Regions from separate parts of the Halomonas sp. IOP_14 genome, predicted to be linked through region 2. Evidence: predicted binding sites of a transcription regulator. Region 2 holds the regulator's gene; each other region holds the start of a gene.
The links. Region 2 encodes sigma-54, which starts transcription at its own class of promoters, with help from an activator protein. Its sites were predicted from a motif close to TGGCACNNNNNTTGCTNT; they were not measured.

Region 1 (4,214 bases), on a different contig from region 2:
GCTGGCCATCCGCTGTTTACTGAGGATGATGATACGCTTAGCTGTGCAGATATCGCCCAACACTCGGCTATTTCACCCCGCTATCCGCTACCGGTTGAGGCCCGACAGGCGCATGATGCGCTAAGCCTTCGTGCCTCAGCATCCGACCGAGAAGGCGCCGCTTTTTTGATTCTTACCGGGCGATTTATCGGCTTTCTGCCTGAACACGTAGCTGCACAGTGGGTGGCAGCGGGCAAGATGCGAGCGTTGCATGCCAACACGCAGCACTACCGCATCCCCTTTGTGCTGATCACCCGCCACGACCGCCGCCCCAACCGAGTGGTCGATGCGTTTCTACGCTTAATCAAAAGCAGCTAAACCCGGCAGTATGTTTAACGCTGCTCGGTTGCCTCATTGGCCATTATCGGCGCTGGCCCCGCCTGGGGCGATGACGCCAACACTTGGCTTGCCACATAGTAAACAATTGCCCCCAGCGCCGAGCCGGTAAACCAGCCGTAGTCGTAGAACCAATTCATGGTGCCAGTTAACAGCGATAGCAACGTAAGCGCCACCGGCACGCCAAAGGCGATAAAACCCGCGATGTTCACCGCAGGATAAGCATGGTTATCCATATACAGGCTGGGCACATCCAAACGCTGCTTTTTGATCAGGAAGTAGTCCACCGCCATGATGCCCGCGATGGGCCCCAGCAGGCTGGAGTAACCCAGCAGCCAGTTGGAGTACATCTGCTCCAGAGAAACCCCTGGCGGAATAACGCCCGCTTTTTGCAGCAGATCGTAGCCCATCAACAACACGCCCACCGCGCCAGTCATCAGCACGCCGCGCGTCTGGTTAATCAATTTGGGCGCAATGTTCTGAAAATCGTTGGTAGGCGACACGATGTTAGAAGCCGTATTGGTAGAGATCGTGGCGATAATGATCAACAGCATCGCCAGTACCACCCAGAAGGGGCTGTCGATATAGCCAATCAAACGTACCGGGTCGGCAACGGTTTCCCCTACCAGCGTTTCGGAAGCAGCGGTTAACACGACACCGAGTGCGGCAAAGAAAAACATCGTTAGCGGCAGCCCAATCACCTGACCAACGATCTGATCTTTTTGGCTTTTGGCAAAGCGACTGAAATCGGGAATATTCAGCGACAGCGTGGCCCAAAAACCCACCATGGCGGTTAAGCCCGCGAAGAAGTAGCCGTATACCGATGCCCCTTCAGGCCGCGACGGCGGCTGTGCCAGTAGTTCGGACATCGACATATTTGGCCACGCCCATATCATCAGCCCAACACCAACGGCTAACAGCAGCGGTGCGGCGAAGGTTTCCAACCATTTAATCGACTCTGCACCACGAATCACCACATAGAGATTCATCGCACCAAAGACAAAAAAGCCGATGACTTCACCAACACCGCCCATCGCAGCCCAAGCGGGAATCAACTCGGAGAGCAACAGATGAATGGCCAAACCGCCAAACATGGTTTGAATACCAAACCAGCCGCAGCCGACCAGGGCGCGCACCAGACAGGGTACGTTGGAACCTAAAATACCGAACGAAGAGCGTAAAACCACCGGAAAAGGAATACCAAACTTCGTACCGGGAAAGGCGTTTAAGGTAAGAGGAATCAGCACGATCACGTTGGCCAACAAAATGGCAAACAACGCCTCCCCCACGCTCAGCCCGAAGTAGGCGGTTAATACCCCGCCTAGGGTGTAGGTGGGCACGCAGATCGACATGCCTACCCAGAGTGCCGCAATATTCCACTTACTCCAGGTGCGCTCGCTGGCCTGGGTAGGCGCAATATCCTCATTAAAGCGCGAACTACTGCGTACATCGTCCCCTACATCTAGCTCTATCAGCCCACCTCGATCCACCATCTGAGAGGTTGTTTCGGTCATTTTTTATCTCCTCAGCATTGCGTTATTGCGCTGCCTAGCTCCCACGGCCAGTGGAGCTTTTCAAAAAGGCGCTTAGAAATCATGGCTTTTAGAAACCATTGTTTTTCAAAACCATCGTTCTTAGAAACCATAGCTTTTAGAAAACAAGCAATAAGCATGCCTACTTGAAAAAGCAGGTCAATTAACTCATTGATTAAAAAGCTGCCTTCCTGGACAACATTATTATTGTTAGCTTGTTATCTTTATATTTTCCCCACCTAAAACAAAAACCAACTAAACAAAGCTAGATCAAAAAAAATATTTGCACCAATTTAAAACAGAAAAAAACCAAAAACACTCGCTAGAAATATACCAAACCAATGATTTTAAAAGAATAAAAAAACCATCCAAAACAGTGCAAGACCTCACCAAAAAAGTGAATATCACCAAATGGAACAATAAAAATAAGCAAACTCAATGAGTTAAAGACGATTTAACAAATCTCCTTTAAAGACTTGCTAAAACCACCTACCCAGCGCTACTTTCAACAAAAGCTGTCTATTTCGTCAGCTTTACAAAACTAGTTTCAAGAACACTACAAACATACGCTACACATCAACAATCAGAGGGAGCGTCTCATGCAGAAGATGAAAATCGGGTTGATTCAGATGGGCCTGAAAACCAGCACCGACCTTGAACCAGAAGCTATTCGCGACGCCATGAACGAGGCACATCTGCCAATGATTCAGCAAGCGGCTGACCAGGGCGTGCAGGTGCTTTGCTTCCAGGAAGTGTTTAACCAGCCCTACTTTTGCCCCAGCCAGGACGGCAAGTGGTACGCCGCCGCCGAGCGGGTACCGGAAGGCCCTACCTGCCAGATGATGCAGAAGCTCGCCGCCGAGCACCGCATGGTGATCATCGTGCCGGTGTATGAAGAGACTGAAACCGGTGTTTACTACAACACCGCAGCGGTATTCGACGCTGACGGCAGTTACTTAGGCAAGTACCACAAAACCCATATTCCCCAAGTAGCCGGTTTTTGGGAAAAATTCTTCTTCAAGCCGGGAAAATCCAACTGGCCAGTGTTCGATACTGCCTACGGCAAAATCGGCGTGTATATCTGCTACGACCGTCACTTCCCCGAAGGCTGGCGGGCGCTTGCTCTCAATGGCGCTGAGGTGATTTTCAACCCTTCCGCCACCGTGGCCGGTCTTTCCCAATACCTGTGGGAGTTAGAGCAACCTGCCTCTGCCGCCGCCAATGGCTGCTTTATCGCTGCGATCAATCGAGTTGGAACCGAGGCGCCGTGGAACATCGGCGACTTTTACGGCTCCAGCTATATCGTTAACCCCCGCGGCAAAATCGAAGCTCAGGCCAGCGAAACAGAAGACGAGCTGCTGGTGCACGAGATCGATTTGGACATGGTGCGGGAGGTACGCAACAACTGGCAGTTCTTCCGCGACCGTCGCCCGGAAACCTATACCCGCCTGACCGACGGTGAATGATTCTGCTGGTAAAAAACAGGTTGCTGGTTAAGTTTTCTATTTAAAAACAACAGGAGCGAACGATGAGCTTATTAATCAAGGGCGGCACCGTGGTCACCCACGCCGATACCTACCGCGCAGACGTACTGTGTGTCGACGGTAAAATCCATGCGATTGGCACCGATCTAGATGTCCCTGAAGGGTGTGAAATTGTCGATGCCAGCGATCAACTGGTGATGCCCGGCGGTATCGATCCCCATACGCACATGCAACTGCCGTTCATGGGCACCGTGGCCAGCGAAGATTTCTATACCGGCACCGCCGCGGCCTTGGCCGGGGGCACCACTTCGATCATCGACTTCGTGATCCCACAGCCAGGTCAGTCGCTCCTTGAGGCCTTCGAAACCTGGCAAGGCTGGGCGGAAAAAGCCGCCACCGATTTTGCCTTCCACGTGGCGATTACCTGGTGGGACGATAGCGTGCGAGAGGAAATGGGCACCCTGGTTCATGAACACGGGGTGAACAGCTTCAAACACTTTATGGCCTACAAGGGCGCGATCATGGCCACTGATGACATTCTGGTGGAAAGCTTCTCGCGCTGTCTGGAGCTAGGCGCGGTGCCTACGGTTCACGCCGAAAACGGTGAGCTGGTCTACCACATGCAGCAAAAACTGCTCGCCCAGGGCATGACCGGGCCGGAAGCCCATCCGCTTTCGCGCCCACCCCAGGTGGAAGGCGAAGCGGCCAGCCGGGCGATTCGCATTGCCAGCACCCTGGGCGCACCGATCTATCTGGTTCACGTGTCCACCAAAGATGCCGTGGATGAAATTGCCTACGCCCGCCAGCAGGGTCATCCGGTTTA
Region 2 (4,214 bases):
GTACAGCCAATCGCGATAGTCATGTAGCTACGTTGGCTATTCTGGTAAGCGGGTAGCCAACGCTCTAGCCAGGCCAAGATGTCGTCGCTCATGGCATCAACAATCGGATAGCTGTTCAAAAAAGCCACGATTTCCGCGTCGCGGCCAGTGAACTGGCGCAGCGTTGGATCCCAGTACGGATTTGGCAGGCAGCGCACATCGAAGACCAGGTCGGCGTCTAACGGTACGCCGCGTTTATACCCAAACGATTCCAGCGTTAGCGTCAGCTTGTCGCGCCGCTGATGGGCTACTTGGTCGGTAATGCGACGGCGTAAATCGTGCACCGATAATCGTGATGTATCGATCAATAGATCGGCCAGATCGCGAATATCCTCTAGCGTCGTCTCTTCTTTATTGATCGCCTCTTCCAGCGTCATTTCGCTATCGCGGGTCAGCGGATGACGGCGACGCGTTGCTGAGTAACGCTCAAGCAGTATGCGCGCATCGGTGGTCAGGTAAATAACTTGAAAGTCGATTTTACGCTGGCGCAACTCGTCTAATAAAGAGGGCAGGCGCTCCAGAGCTCCCGGCAAATTGCGGGCATCAATACTCACCGCTAAATGTGCTCGGTCGCCCTGGTCACGCAGTTCATCCACCAACGACCCCAGCAACATAGCTGGGAGGTTATCAATCGCGTAGTAGCCAAGATCTTCCAGCGCTTGCAAGGCGATAGATTTACCTGACCCGGAGCGGCCGCTAATGATCACCAGTTGCATAGAGTCTCTCTTTGCTTTGATCAAGCTGCGTTGAGGGTGGTGAGCGGATAACCTGCTGTGATCTGCCCTGAACAGGGTTTCAGACCCTTAGGCCGCTGATTGCTCGCGAATTTTGGCGGTAATCAGCTCAAGCAGTTCGCGCTGGCTGGCTGCTTTACGCAGTTGCTGGCGCGTGTCCGCATCATTCATGATGGTCGCTACCTGACCCAGTAGTGAGAGATGCGTGTCATCTGCCTCTTCGGGTACCAACAGGACAAACACCAGATCTACCGGGTCGCCGTCGATAGCGTCAAAATCGATCGCTTCAGCCAGTTTCAAAAATCCAGCGATAGGGGCGTTGCAGTGGGGGCTACGCGCATGAGGAATAGCCACGCCGTTACCAATACCCGTACTACCTAAGCGCTCGCGGCCGATTAAACGGCTAAACACTTCTTGGCTGTCCAGGCTGGGGATATTTTGGGCGATAAAGGTGCTGTAAAACTCCAGCACCCTTTTTTTGCTGCCCCCGGGGACGTCGAACAGAACGCGTTCCGGGGGGAGTATGGTTTCCAACGTCATTGAATTAACGCACACCGGCGCCTTGGGCGCGAGCTTGTGCTTTTTCCTTGTGTTTAACGAGTTGACGGTCGATTTTGTCCGCTAGTGCGTCGATAGCGGCGTACATATCACTGTCTAGGGCTTCCGCATGTAAGTCAGCACCTGCGGCGTGCAGCGTACAGGCGGCCTGCTGGCGCTCTTTCTCCACTGATAAGGTGACTTGCACCGTAGTTATATTGTCGTAATGGCGCTCTACACGCTCAAGCTTCTCGTTGACATAGTCACGCAAGGCGTCAGTCAGTTCTACGTGATGACCAGTGATATTTACTTGCATTGACGTGCTCCTTATCCATCGGACTGTACTTCGATTGTAACCCTTTTTGCCGCGTTGCAAAGCCCTTGTCGAGAGTTTCCCTGAAACGTTAACGAAGTTAGCGCAAACGACGCCGTTCACTGGAAGAGGGAATGCCCATGGCTTCACGGTATTTCGCCACCGTACGACGCGCCACTTGAATCCCTCCTTCGCCTAATAGCGTCACTAAGCGGCTGTCTGAAAGCGGCTTGCCGGGCGGCTCCTCTTGAATCAGTTTCTTGAGTCGTGCACGGATGGCGGTGCTGGAGTGGCTGTCACCATCTTGACCGCTCACCTGGCTTGAGAAAAAGTATTTGAGTTCAAACACACCACGGGGTGTATGGATATATTTTTGCGTCGTTACCCGTGAAATAGTCGACTCGTGCATCTCCACGGCTTCGGCAATGTCGGCCAGTATCAGTGGTTTCATGGCTTCTTCGCCGTGCTCTAAAAAGCCAATCTGGCGGGTAATGATCTCGCGACCAACACGCAGCAGCGTATCGTTTCGGCTAGAGAGGCTCTTGATCAACCAGCGCGCTTCCTGCAAGTGCTCTTTGAGAAACTGGTTGTCATCGCTTTTATCCGCACGCTTAATCAAGCTGGCGTAGTCGGGCTGAATGCGCAGCCGTGGCAGGGCCTCGGGGTTGAGCTCTAAATGCCAGCCTTCATTATCGTGGCGGACGACTAGATCGGGGGTGACATAGCTGTCATCGGTGTCGCCGTAGGCGCTGCCTGGGCGTGGGTCTAGGCTGCGAATAAGCAGGATGACATCGGCCAGCTGTTCGTCGTCGAGCCCTAGACGGCGTTTCAGCAGACGCATATCGTCTTTGCCAAGCGCTTCGAGAAACTGCCGCACCAAGCGGCGGGCGGGAACCAGCAGTGGCGTATCATCGGGGAGAGCGGCGAGCTGCAGCATCAAGCATTCACGCAAGTCACGGGCAAATATGCCGGTCGGCTCAAACTGCTGGAGCTTGAGTAGAATGGTTTCCACTTCGCGCTGGCTTAGCCCGTCAATGCCCTGGGCACGAAGCCCTTCACGGATGTCGTTGAGCGGCTGGGTCAGGTAGCCGTTGGCGTCTAGCGCGTCGATTAAACTTTCCGCGACAAGCTGCTCGCGAGCGCTAAAATCGGTCATGGCGAGTTGCCACAGCAGGTGGCCATGAAGGCTCTGCCCGGCTGCCTGGCGCTCAAAGTCGGGGCCTTCGCTGCTGCTGCCCCCCTGGCTTCCCATATCTTGATAGGTATCTGACCAGTCGCTATCTACCGAGAGCTCAGTAGGGATGCTCTCTGACCACTCTTCTTCCTTAGGCTCGCTGACAGCCTGTTCACTAAATTCATCTTCCTGCTCCAGCATGGGATTGGCATCGAGGGCCTGCTGAATTTCTTGACGAAGATCCAGCGTAGAGAGTTGCAGCAGCGCAATGGCCTGCTGCAACTGGGGCGTCATGGTCAGCTGTGTGCCGATACGCAGTTGGAGAGAAGCTTTCATGACCATCTGAGAACCACTCGTTAATCAGAATGCTCCACCCTAGTGCGAGTGAGTGCTTGGCGCAAGTGCAATAAGCATGCCATTGGTCGTAAAGTTGTTTTAAAGCGCTATTTAGGGGCGATTAAGGCAAAAACATTACAGGCGAAAATCGGCGCCCAAATACACATCCCTTACTTTTTGGTTGGTGAGAATCGAGGCGGGCGAGCCACTGGCGATGATTTGCCCATCGCCGACGATATAGGCGATATCGCAAATGTCTAGTGTTTCACGCACGTTGTGATCGGTGATCAGCACGCCGATATGGCGCTGTTTCAGTGCACGAATGATGGTTTTAATCTCACCTACCGAGATGGGGTCAACGCCCGCAAAAGGCTCATCGAGCAGAATAAAAGCGGGCTCTGTGGCTAGCGAGCGGGCTATTTCTACACGCCTGCGCTCGCCGCCCGAAAGGCTCATGCCCAGGTTGTCGCGAATATGGGTGATATGGAAGTCTTCGAGTAGCGCTTCCAGGCGCTGTTCGCGGTCGCTGCGGTTAAGCTCTTTGCGGGTCTCGAGTATCGCCATAATATTCTCGGCAACCGAGAGTTTGCGGAAAATAGACGCCTCTTGAGGTAGATAGCCAATCCCCGCGGCTGCGCGCTCGTGCATGGGGGCGCGCGTTAAATCCACATCGTCGATACCCACCTTGCCAGCGTCGGATTTGACCAGCCCAACAATCATATAAAATGAGGTGGTTTTGCCCGCGCCGTTGGGGCCCAAAAGGCCAACGACACTGCCTTGGGATATCTCCAGATTGATGTCTTTGACCACTCGGCGGCGTTTGTAGCTTTTAGCCAGGTGGTGGGCATAAAGGGTTTTGATCGGCGCAGTGTCAGCAGTGGCCACAGCTAGGCTCCCTATTGTTCAGGCTGAAGGGTCATGCGTATGCGCTGGGGCTCGCTGCCATCAACGTCAGAGCGCGCTTGAATCACTTCTCGGTCAATAAAATACTCAAGGCGACCGCCACTAAAGGTGTCCTCTTGCTGGGTCAGTTCGGCTTGGTCGATCAGCTCTACGCGACGCTCGGCGACGTGATAAATAA
Region 3 (4,214 bases), on a different contig from region 2:
TTCGCAACAGCTTGCCATTCCCCAAGGAGTACCAGGGATCGAAGATGGAGTCCTCGGCAAAACAGACGTTAATGCCCGCTGCGTTGAGCTCCTTCACACGTGTCACGCCACGCCGCTTGGGGTAAGTGTCAAAGCGCCCCTGCAGGTGAATACTTTCGGTGGGGCAGGAGACAAAGTTAATACCCGAGCGTTTTAGCAGCAGAAACAGCTTGGAGCAGTAAGCGTTGTCGTAGGAGTGCATTGCTGTGGCGTGGCTAGCGGTCACGCGGCTGCCCAAGTCATTAAACAGTGCCTCGCAGGCCAATACTTCGAGAAAGCGCGAGTTGGGGTCGTCAATCTCGTCACAGTGCACATCCACCAGGCGGTCGTACTTGATCGCCAATTCGATCACTCGCTTCATGGAGGCCACGCCCAGCTCACGGGTGTATTCGAAGTGGGGGATGCCGCCCACCACATCGGCGCCGATCTCTAGTGCCTCCTCCATCAGCCGATCGCCGCCTGGGTAAGAGAGCAGGCCATCTTGAGGGAAGGCGACTACCTGAATATCAATTTTATCTTTTAACTCGTCGCGCAAGGCGCACAGGGTTTTAAGCCCAATCAGGCTAGGGTCGCTGGTGTCGGCGTGGGTGCGCACAAACTGAACGCCGTTGCCGATTAACAGGTTTAGGGTTTTAAGCGCGCGCTCGCGAATATCCGCTTCGGTGAGCATAGGCTTACGCTCGCCCCAGCGCTCAATGCCTTCAAACAGCGTGCCGCTCTGGTTCCAGCTTGGCTCACCTGCCGTAAGGGCGGCGTCCAAATGGATATGGGGCTCAATAAACGGCGCACAAATGAGCTTGGCGCCCGCATCAATCTGCCCTTCGCTCGCTGTTTGCGGCATGTCTTGCTCGGTAATCGCTGTGAACGTGCCGTTCTCAATCTCAAGTCGGTAAAGCTCAGGACGCTGGCGCAAACGGGCGTTAAGAATCTGCATGCTCATATAACAAGGCTCACTTATTTTATTACTTCGCAGTAGAGGGAAGCGTATCGCTCAGCGTAGCGTGGTTTAAACGAAGCAGCACGGCGTAGCTTCCTGCTGCCACTACAACACCTACCAGTGGTGGCAGTAACGGGGAGAAGTAAGCGGCCCCGGCGCCCAGCGCATACGCAGCTAACCCTCGGCGGTTGAAGTCGGGTAGTTGTGCTTTATCCAATGTGGGGTAGCGGCCTTTATGCTTGAGCCAAAAGTCCGCCATGATCACCCCGCCCATGGGCGGTATAAAGGTGCCGAGTAACACCAGAAATGGGATGAGTAGGTTATACATACCGCCCACCGCCAGCACGGTGCCAATCGCCGCGCCACCCACAGTGACCAGGCGGCGCTTTTCGGTGCGCAGCAAATTACAGCCCGCCACGGCGAAGTTGTAGATAGTGTTGTCCTGGGTTGTCCAGATATTCAGGAACAGCATCAGCACGGCGATGGTGACAAAGCCCTGAGCGATCAATACATCCACGATATCCGCCTGCTGGTAAATCATGGTGCCAAGAGCGCCGGTCAGCACCATTAAGCCGTTACCGACAAAAAAGGCCGCCAGGGTCGCGATCACGGCAATTTTCGGCGTTTTGGCGAAGCGGCTCCAGTTAGTCGCTTGGGTACCGCCGCTAATAAAGGTACCGATAATCACGGTAATTGCAGCCGCCACACTCATACTCTCCGTGGGTGTTTGCTGGCTTAACCCTGCAAAACCGCGCACATCCACCAGCCCCGTGAACAGGCTGATCAATATAAATAGCATCATGGCCGGGACAGCAAAGCGCGACAGCCAGTCCATACCTCTATAGCCAATCATGGCAGTCACGCAGAAACCAAACCCAAATAGCACCATTAAGGGGATTTCCAGCCATTCAGGCATCCCGGTGGTGCGTACTAACACTAGCGCAATCGTGGCAGTGCCCCAGGCGTACCAGCCGATCTGGGTAAAACCGAGAATAAAGTCGGAGAGTTTGCTGCCTTTTTCGCCGAAGCAGAAGCGTCCCATCAGCACCGAATTGAGTCCGCTTTTACAAGCAATATAGGCGAGGGCTGCCGCATACATCCCCAGCAGCAAGTTGCCAATCCCTATGATCCATAGCAGTTGGCCAATCGGAAAGGCTTGGCCTAACGTGCCGCCCGCCCACATGGTGGCGGTGAAAAACGTAAATCCAAGCAGTACTGCCGAGGTAGAAAGCAGGCCCTTGCGGGCACTGGTAGGGACTTCACTGAGTGGATAGTCAGAATGGTGCATCACGCTCTCCTAATATAAATCAGCAAACTTGTTAGCTACTTATAAAGCAAGAGATATGCCAAAAGGGTAGGGCAATAAGAATGATTACGCTTGTCATTTTTTAAGACATGCCCACTCATTTTAATGATACTTTAGTAAATAAAACCTAATTGTTTGTGTACGTTTGCCGAATAAAATAGTGGTCAAAAAAGCTTGTTTGTTAAAGAAATGGTCGCTCATTGTGATTACGTCCAGATACGCCCGCTGCAGCTATAGCCATGAAGGAATCGGAGTAGATGCCAGAACCCCAGCATAGGAGTGCTTCACTGCCTGCGGCTAAACTTCCTTGGCATCATACCCTGGTGGGTAAGGTGGTGATGTTTATGCTGATGGGCGTGCTGTTTGCGTATGTAACGGGGGCGCTGTCAGGTTTTTTTATGGTTGAGCGTGGGGCTCGGGAGCAGTGGTTGCGTGAAGCGCAGGTGAATGCCCAGATAGTGAGCGCGACTATTAGGCGTATTTATACGTCCGTGGCGGTTAAGACCGATGGCACGGGTCAAGTCACGCATATCATTTCCCAGCGCCCAATTGGCGATGAAGAGTCGGTTCTGGAAACTGGGTTTAGCCCGATTGATGTATTAGCGTTAGCAAGTGCACAAACACGTAACAACGTATGGCTGTTCACTAAGTCATCAGAAGGTTCTCTCACCGTAGTGGCTGATGCGCTTAACACACCATCAGACTCACCTGCCAACTTGGCAGTAGATACATGGCAAACAAAAGCGGATGCCGTTGATTTTTATGTTGGATTTGCCAGCATTGGCAATGAAGAGCACTTCATTAGTTCGCTGCCCATTGTTACTCCTGATGGTCAACTGTTAGGCGTGCTGGTAGCCACTATAGGCCAGAAAGGTGGGCTGTATCAGATGCGTAATGATCTGATCAGTAAAGCATTTGTAGCGCTACTGGTGGTATTGGTCGCAACAGCCCTGCTAGTCACTGTTTTGATGCGTCAGTTATTTACACCCGTGCCAGTATTAATTAAGTCGCTCACCGAAATCGCTAAAAACCAGACTGCTGACAGCACGCCTTATACCGACCGTAACGATGAAATTGGCCGGATGGCAAAGGCCATAGATGCGCTTCGTAAGAAAGTCATTGAGCGTGAACACTTACTTGAAGTTAAAGACGAAGCGCTGCGCTTTCAGCATCTTGCTCATCATGATGAGCTGACCAAATTGCCCAACCGCGTGCAATTAAATAATGCTTTAAAAACCGCTGTGCACTCACTGCTTCAAGGCGACGTATTTAATGTCATGCTATTTGATCTTGACCATTTTAAAGCAGTTAACGATAGTCTGGGGCACGCGGCGGGTGATGCTTTGCTCGTTGAAGTTAGTCAGCGGGTGCAGGGGCTGCTGACCGACGATGATTTGGTGGCGCGCCTTGGTGGCGATGAGTTTGCCATCATTCAACGCGTTGTGCGTAGTGCCACCAATGAGGCAAAAGTACTGGCAGAAGCAATTGTGTCTGTTCTACGTGAACCGTATCAGTTTAATAACCAGGAAATTAACATTGGAGTGAGTGTTGGCATTGCAACCGCACCCGCTGATGGCCGCAATAGCCACGATCTGCTACGTCACGCAGATCTGGCGCTCTATGCGGCCAAGGCGAAAGGGCGCGACCGCTATATGCTCTATGCCGCAGGGATGACAATGGATTCCGGGATCATCGAACAAAGGTAAGCCTATGAAGTGGCTAGTAGCGTTATTAATGACCAGTGCGGTGTGGCAAGGTGCCGCTGCTGGTGAGGAGATCGCCTCCTCGCCGACGTTGTCGCGTATTGTGTCTACTGGTGAGATTACTATCGGCCATCGTACCAGCGAAGCCCCCTTCTCCTACCTAGTTAATGACCAGCCAACAGGCTATGCGATCGACCTGTGCCTAAACGTCATCGAAGGTCTGGAGGAA
Region 4 (4,214 bases), on a different contig from region 2:
CCGATGCATTGGGTATCGACTGGTCTACCGAGCTTTCCGATGCCCGTGCCCGGGTTGGTCACAAAGTGGCGCTACAGGGCAATCTTGATCCCAACGTTCTGTTTGCCCGCCCCTCGGCTATCCGCGCTGAAGTAGCCCGCGTGTTGGAGAGCTACGGCCACGGCCCTGGCCACGTGTTTAACCTGGGCCACGGAATCAGCCAGTTTACCAACCCCGACAACGTCACTGCCTTTATGGAGGCGCTGCACGAATTAAGCCCGCAGTATCACCGCGATATTCCAACGCACACAAATGCACAGCACTCAGGAGCCAATTGATGAGCGATTTACGCGACGACCAATGGTTTACCGAAGTCTTTGATAGCCACGGCAGCGCTTTCTCACTGAAGATCTCTGAAAAACTGCTGGATGTACAGAGCCAATACCAGCATCTAGAGGTCTACGCCACCGAGACCTACGGCAACCTAATGGTGCTGGACGGCTGCGTGATGCTGACTGATCGCGATAACTTCCTCTACCACGAGATGATTGCGCATCCGGCGCTGTTTACCCACCAAGATCCCAAACGTGTGGTGATCATCGGCGGTGGCGACTGCGGCACCTTAAAAGAGGTGCTGCGCCACCCGAGTGTCGAGAAAGTTACCCAAATTGATATCGACGAAGAGGTCACCAAGGCCTCTGAGCGCTTCTTCCCGTCGTTGGTAGCGTCGAATAACGACCCCCGCGCTGAACTGCTGTTCGCCGACGGCGTCAAGTGGGTGGACGATGCACCTGATGAGAGCATCGATGTGCTGATTATCGACTCCACCGACCCGGTTGGGCCCGCTGAAGGGCTGTTTAAAACCGATTTTCTCAAGCGCTGCCACCGTATTTTGAAAAGCGGCGGCGTAATGGTGCAGCAGAGCGAATCACCGCTTTACCACAGTGGCTCGATCATCCGAGAGCTGCGCAACGACATGTTGAAAGCCGGTTTTGACAGCGTTGCCACGCTGCCCTTCCCGCAGCCGGTATATCCTTCAGGCTGGTGGAGCGTAACATTGGCGGGTAAAGCCACCGACGTGAATACGTTCCGCGAGCAGGCAGCCACCAACCACGACTTGCCGCTTGAATACTATAGCGTTGACGCCCATCGCGGTGCGCTCGCCCTCCCGCCGTTTATGCGCAAGGCATTCGCAGCCGAGTAAACCACGCCTAATAACTGCCTTTGTGTTACCGCCCACCTCAGCTTGCCCTATAACGGTGCAATGCGAGGTGGGCAGTAACCTTTTTGCACCTAGACCTTCGTCTCGAATTCGTTGAGTAGCGTTGAAAAGCGCTGAATTAACGCCTGTACCCTTGTTGGCATCTTCCTTGCTAGGTTTAGTGACATGCTACGGCATGCATAACTATTTCAACTACTGGTTTCATTAACTGATTTCAGTAGCTGATTCCAATAACTTCGAGGGAAACTAGATGTTCAATAAAAAACACTTAGCGCTTCTGGCGTCCGCTGGCTCACTTAGCCTGGCGGGAATGGCAACTGCTCAAGCCGACACCCTGGAAGATACCATTGAGCGTGGTGCCGTTCAGTGTGGTGTGAGCGATGGTTTGCCGGGCTTCTCAGCTCCGGACGACGACGGTAACTGGCAAGGTATCGACGTTGATGTATGCCGCGCTGTAGCGGCAGCGGTACTCGGCGACTCAGAAGCCGTCAACTATATTTCACTCAACGCCGTGGAGCGCTTCACCGCCCTGCAATCAGGTGAAGTCGACGTTCTATCACGTAATACCACTTGGACCACTACCCGCGATACAACTCTGGGCCTGAACTTCACCGGGGTTACTTTTTACGACGGCCAGGGCTTCATGGTATCCCGTGACCTGGGTATTACCGGTGCTGATGAACTCGACGGCGCCTCCATCTGCATTCAGTCTGGCACCACTACCGAGCTGAACCTGGCTGACTACTTCCGTGCTAACGACATGGAATTCAACCCGATCGTATTTGATACCTCTGAGCAAACCGTGGGTGGCTATCAGGCCGGCCGCTGTGACGTGCTAACCTCCGATACCTCTCAGCTAGCGGCGCTACGTATTCAGCTAGACGATCCTTCAGCCTCGATGATCCTGTCTGACGTTATCTCCAAAGAGCCACTAGGCCCTGTGGTTCGTCAGGGTGACGATCTTTGGTTCAACATTGTGAAATGGTCGCTGTTCGCCATGATTAACGCCGAAGAGTACGGCGTCACCAGTGAAAACGCTGAAGAAATGCTTAACTCTGAAGACCCCAACATCGCTCGCTTGCTAGGCCAAGACGGCAACTACGGTGAAGGCATGAACCTAGAAGCAGATTGGGCCTATAACATTATTAGCCAAGTGGGTAACTACGCTGAAAGCTTCGACCGCAACGTGGGCATGGGCTCGCCGCTGGAAATTGAGCGCGGTGTCAACGCCCTATGGACAGACGGCGGCTTCCAGTACGCTCCCCCGATTCGCTAAGCGTCTCGCTTGACCCCGGCCCGCCGCCCTCTTCACAGGTATCTGTTTAAAGGTCGTGGCGGGCCATTTGATTGACCTTCCGTGTAGCGGAGACGCCATCCATGTCTGTAAGACCCAACATTCGCCCCGCTGGCCACAAGCCGCCGTTTTGGCGAGACCGCGCTAAGCGCGCACTTATTTTTCAGCTTATATTGGTCGCCGTTGTCGCGGCTTTCCTGATCTATATTATCGGCAATACCCAAGCCAACCTGAATGCTCGCGGCATTACCACTGGCTTTGGCTTCCTGGGCAACACAGCCGGCTTTGGTATTGGTCAAAGCTTAATCGAGTACTCCTCCCAAAGTACCTACGGCCGCACTTTTGTGATTGGCTTGCTCAATACGCTGCTAGTCGGTGGATTGGGGGTGTTAGCTGCCTCGATTATTGGTTTTATCGTCGGTATCGCGCGGCTATCGCCCAACTGGTTGATCGCTCGGCTAGCCAATGCGTATATCGAAACGTTTCGTAATATCCCCCTGCTGCTGCAAATTTTCTTCTGGTACTTTGCTGTACTGCGGACGTTACCCAGCGCTAGAGAGAGCATGGCCTTTGGTGAAGCCATTTTCCTGAACGTGCGCGGGCTGTACCTACCTCAGCCTCTGTTCGAGTCAGGATTTGGTCTTATCCCAGCCACCTTCGTGGTGGCTATTATTGCCAGCATCGCACTGGTCATGTGGAACAAGCGCCGTCACGAAGCCACCGGCAAGCGCCTACCGGTTTTCTGGATGTCGCTGGTGATTATCTTTGGCCTACCACTGCTGGTACTGGTCGCTACAGGTGTACCGGTGACCTGGGAGATGCCGGTACTGCGCGGCTTTAACTTCGGCGGTGGTATTACCATTATCCCTGAATTTTTGGCCCTGTGGCTGGCGCTGTCTATCTATACCGCGTCCTTCATTGCGGAGATTGTGCGCTCGGGCATCCAAGCCATCCCCCATGGCCAAACGGAAGCCGCCCAGGCATTGAGCTTGCCGCGCAAGCTAGTGCTGCGCCTAATCATCATTCCCCAGGCTATGCGCGTCATTATTCCGCCACTCACCAGCCAATACCTCAACCTGATTAAAAACTCGTCACTGGCCACCGCCATCGGCTACCCCGACCTGGTATCGGTTTTTGCCGGCACCACGCTCAACCAGACCGGTCAGGCAATCGAAGTCATTGCCATGACCATGGCGGTTTATCTGATCATCAGCTTGCTGGTGTCCATGTTCATGAACTGGTTCAACGCTCGCGTTGCGCTGGTCGAACGCTAGGCCGGAGGCGACCCCATGATTCACAATAAAGAAACCATACCTCAGCGCCCGGCTCCTAAAGGCACCATTGGGCCGGTTGCCTGGCTACGAGGCAATCTGTTCAACGGCCCTATCAATAGCATCTTCACGCTACTGGGCCTGTACGTGCTCTATCTACTCGTGGTGCCAACGGTTCAGTGGGCATTTATTGATGCCAACTGGGTGGGCGACAGCCGCGAAGACTGCACACGGGTGGGCGCCTGCTGGGTATTCGTTAACGCACGCTTTTCCCAGTTTATGTACGGCCTCTACCCGAGTGAGGAGTATTGGCGCGCCAACATCGTGTTTGCCATGTTCGCGGGCATTATTGCCTGGATGGTCATTCCGCGCCTGCCGTTTAAGCGCTGGATGACACTGTTTGCGCTGCTGATCTTCCCGGTGATCGCCTACGTGCTGCTACACGGCG

Region 1: a site for sigma-54 is predicted at 2,034-2,051, ahead of K7H09_RS02440 (NCS1 family nucleobase:cation symporter-1). Genes of this name have one in related genera too.
Region 3: a site for sigma-54 is predicted at 2,308-2,325, ahead of codB (cytosine permease). Genes of this name have one in related genera too.
Region 4: a site for sigma-54 is predicted at 1,339-1,356, ahead of K7H09_RS17325 (amino acid ABC transporter substrate-binding protein). Genes of this name have one in related genera too.

Annotation. Positions count from the first base shown of each region.
Region 1 covers NZ_JAINWD010000002.1:180,817-185,030, reverse strand. The annotation lists gene K7H09_RS02445 (LysR family transcriptional regulator) at 1-357, shown strand, start outside; gene K7H09_RS02440 (NCS1 family nucleobase:cation symporter-1) at 372-1,889, opposite strand; gene K7H09_RS02435 (nitrilase-related carbon-nitrogen hydrolase) at 2,507-3,373, shown strand; gene hydA (dihydropyrimidinase) at 3,436-4,214, shown strand, end outside.
Region 2 covers NZ_JAINWD010000004.1:87,867-92,080, reverse strand. The annotation lists gene rapZ (RNase adapter RapZ) at 1-755, opposite strand, end outside; gene K7H09_RS04980 (PTS sugar transporter subunit IIA) at 843-1,313, opposite strand; gene hpf (ribosome hibernation-promoting factor, HPF/YfiA family) at 1,318-1,626, opposite strand; gene K7H09_RS04970 (RNA polymerase factor sigma-54) at 1,724-3,139, opposite strand; gene lptB (LPS export ABC transporter ATP-binding protein) at 3,269-4,018, opposite strand; gene lptA (lipopolysaccharide transport periplasmic protein LptA) at 4,030-4,214, opposite strand, start outside.
Region 3 covers NZ_JAINWD010000002.1:163,512-167,725, forward strand. The annotation lists gene codA (cytosine deaminase) at 1-979, opposite strand, end outside; gene codB (cytosine permease) at 1,002-2,264, opposite strand; gene K7H09_RS02380 (diguanylate cyclase domain-containing protein) at 2,627-3,988, shown strand; gene K7H09_RS02385 (amino acid ABC transporter substrate-binding protein) at 3,993-4,214, shown strand, end outside.
Region 4 covers NZ_JAINWD010000029.1:72,029-76,242, reverse strand. The annotation lists gene hemE (uroporphyrinogen decarboxylase) at 1-317, shown strand, start outside; gene speE (polyamine aminopropyltransferase) at 317-1,183, shown strand; gene K7H09_RS17325 (amino acid ABC transporter substrate-binding protein) at 1,452-2,477, shown strand; gene K7H09_RS17320 (amino acid ABC transporter permease) at 2,579-3,769, shown strand; gene K7H09_RS17315 (amino acid ABC transporter permease) at 3,785-4,214, shown strand, end outside.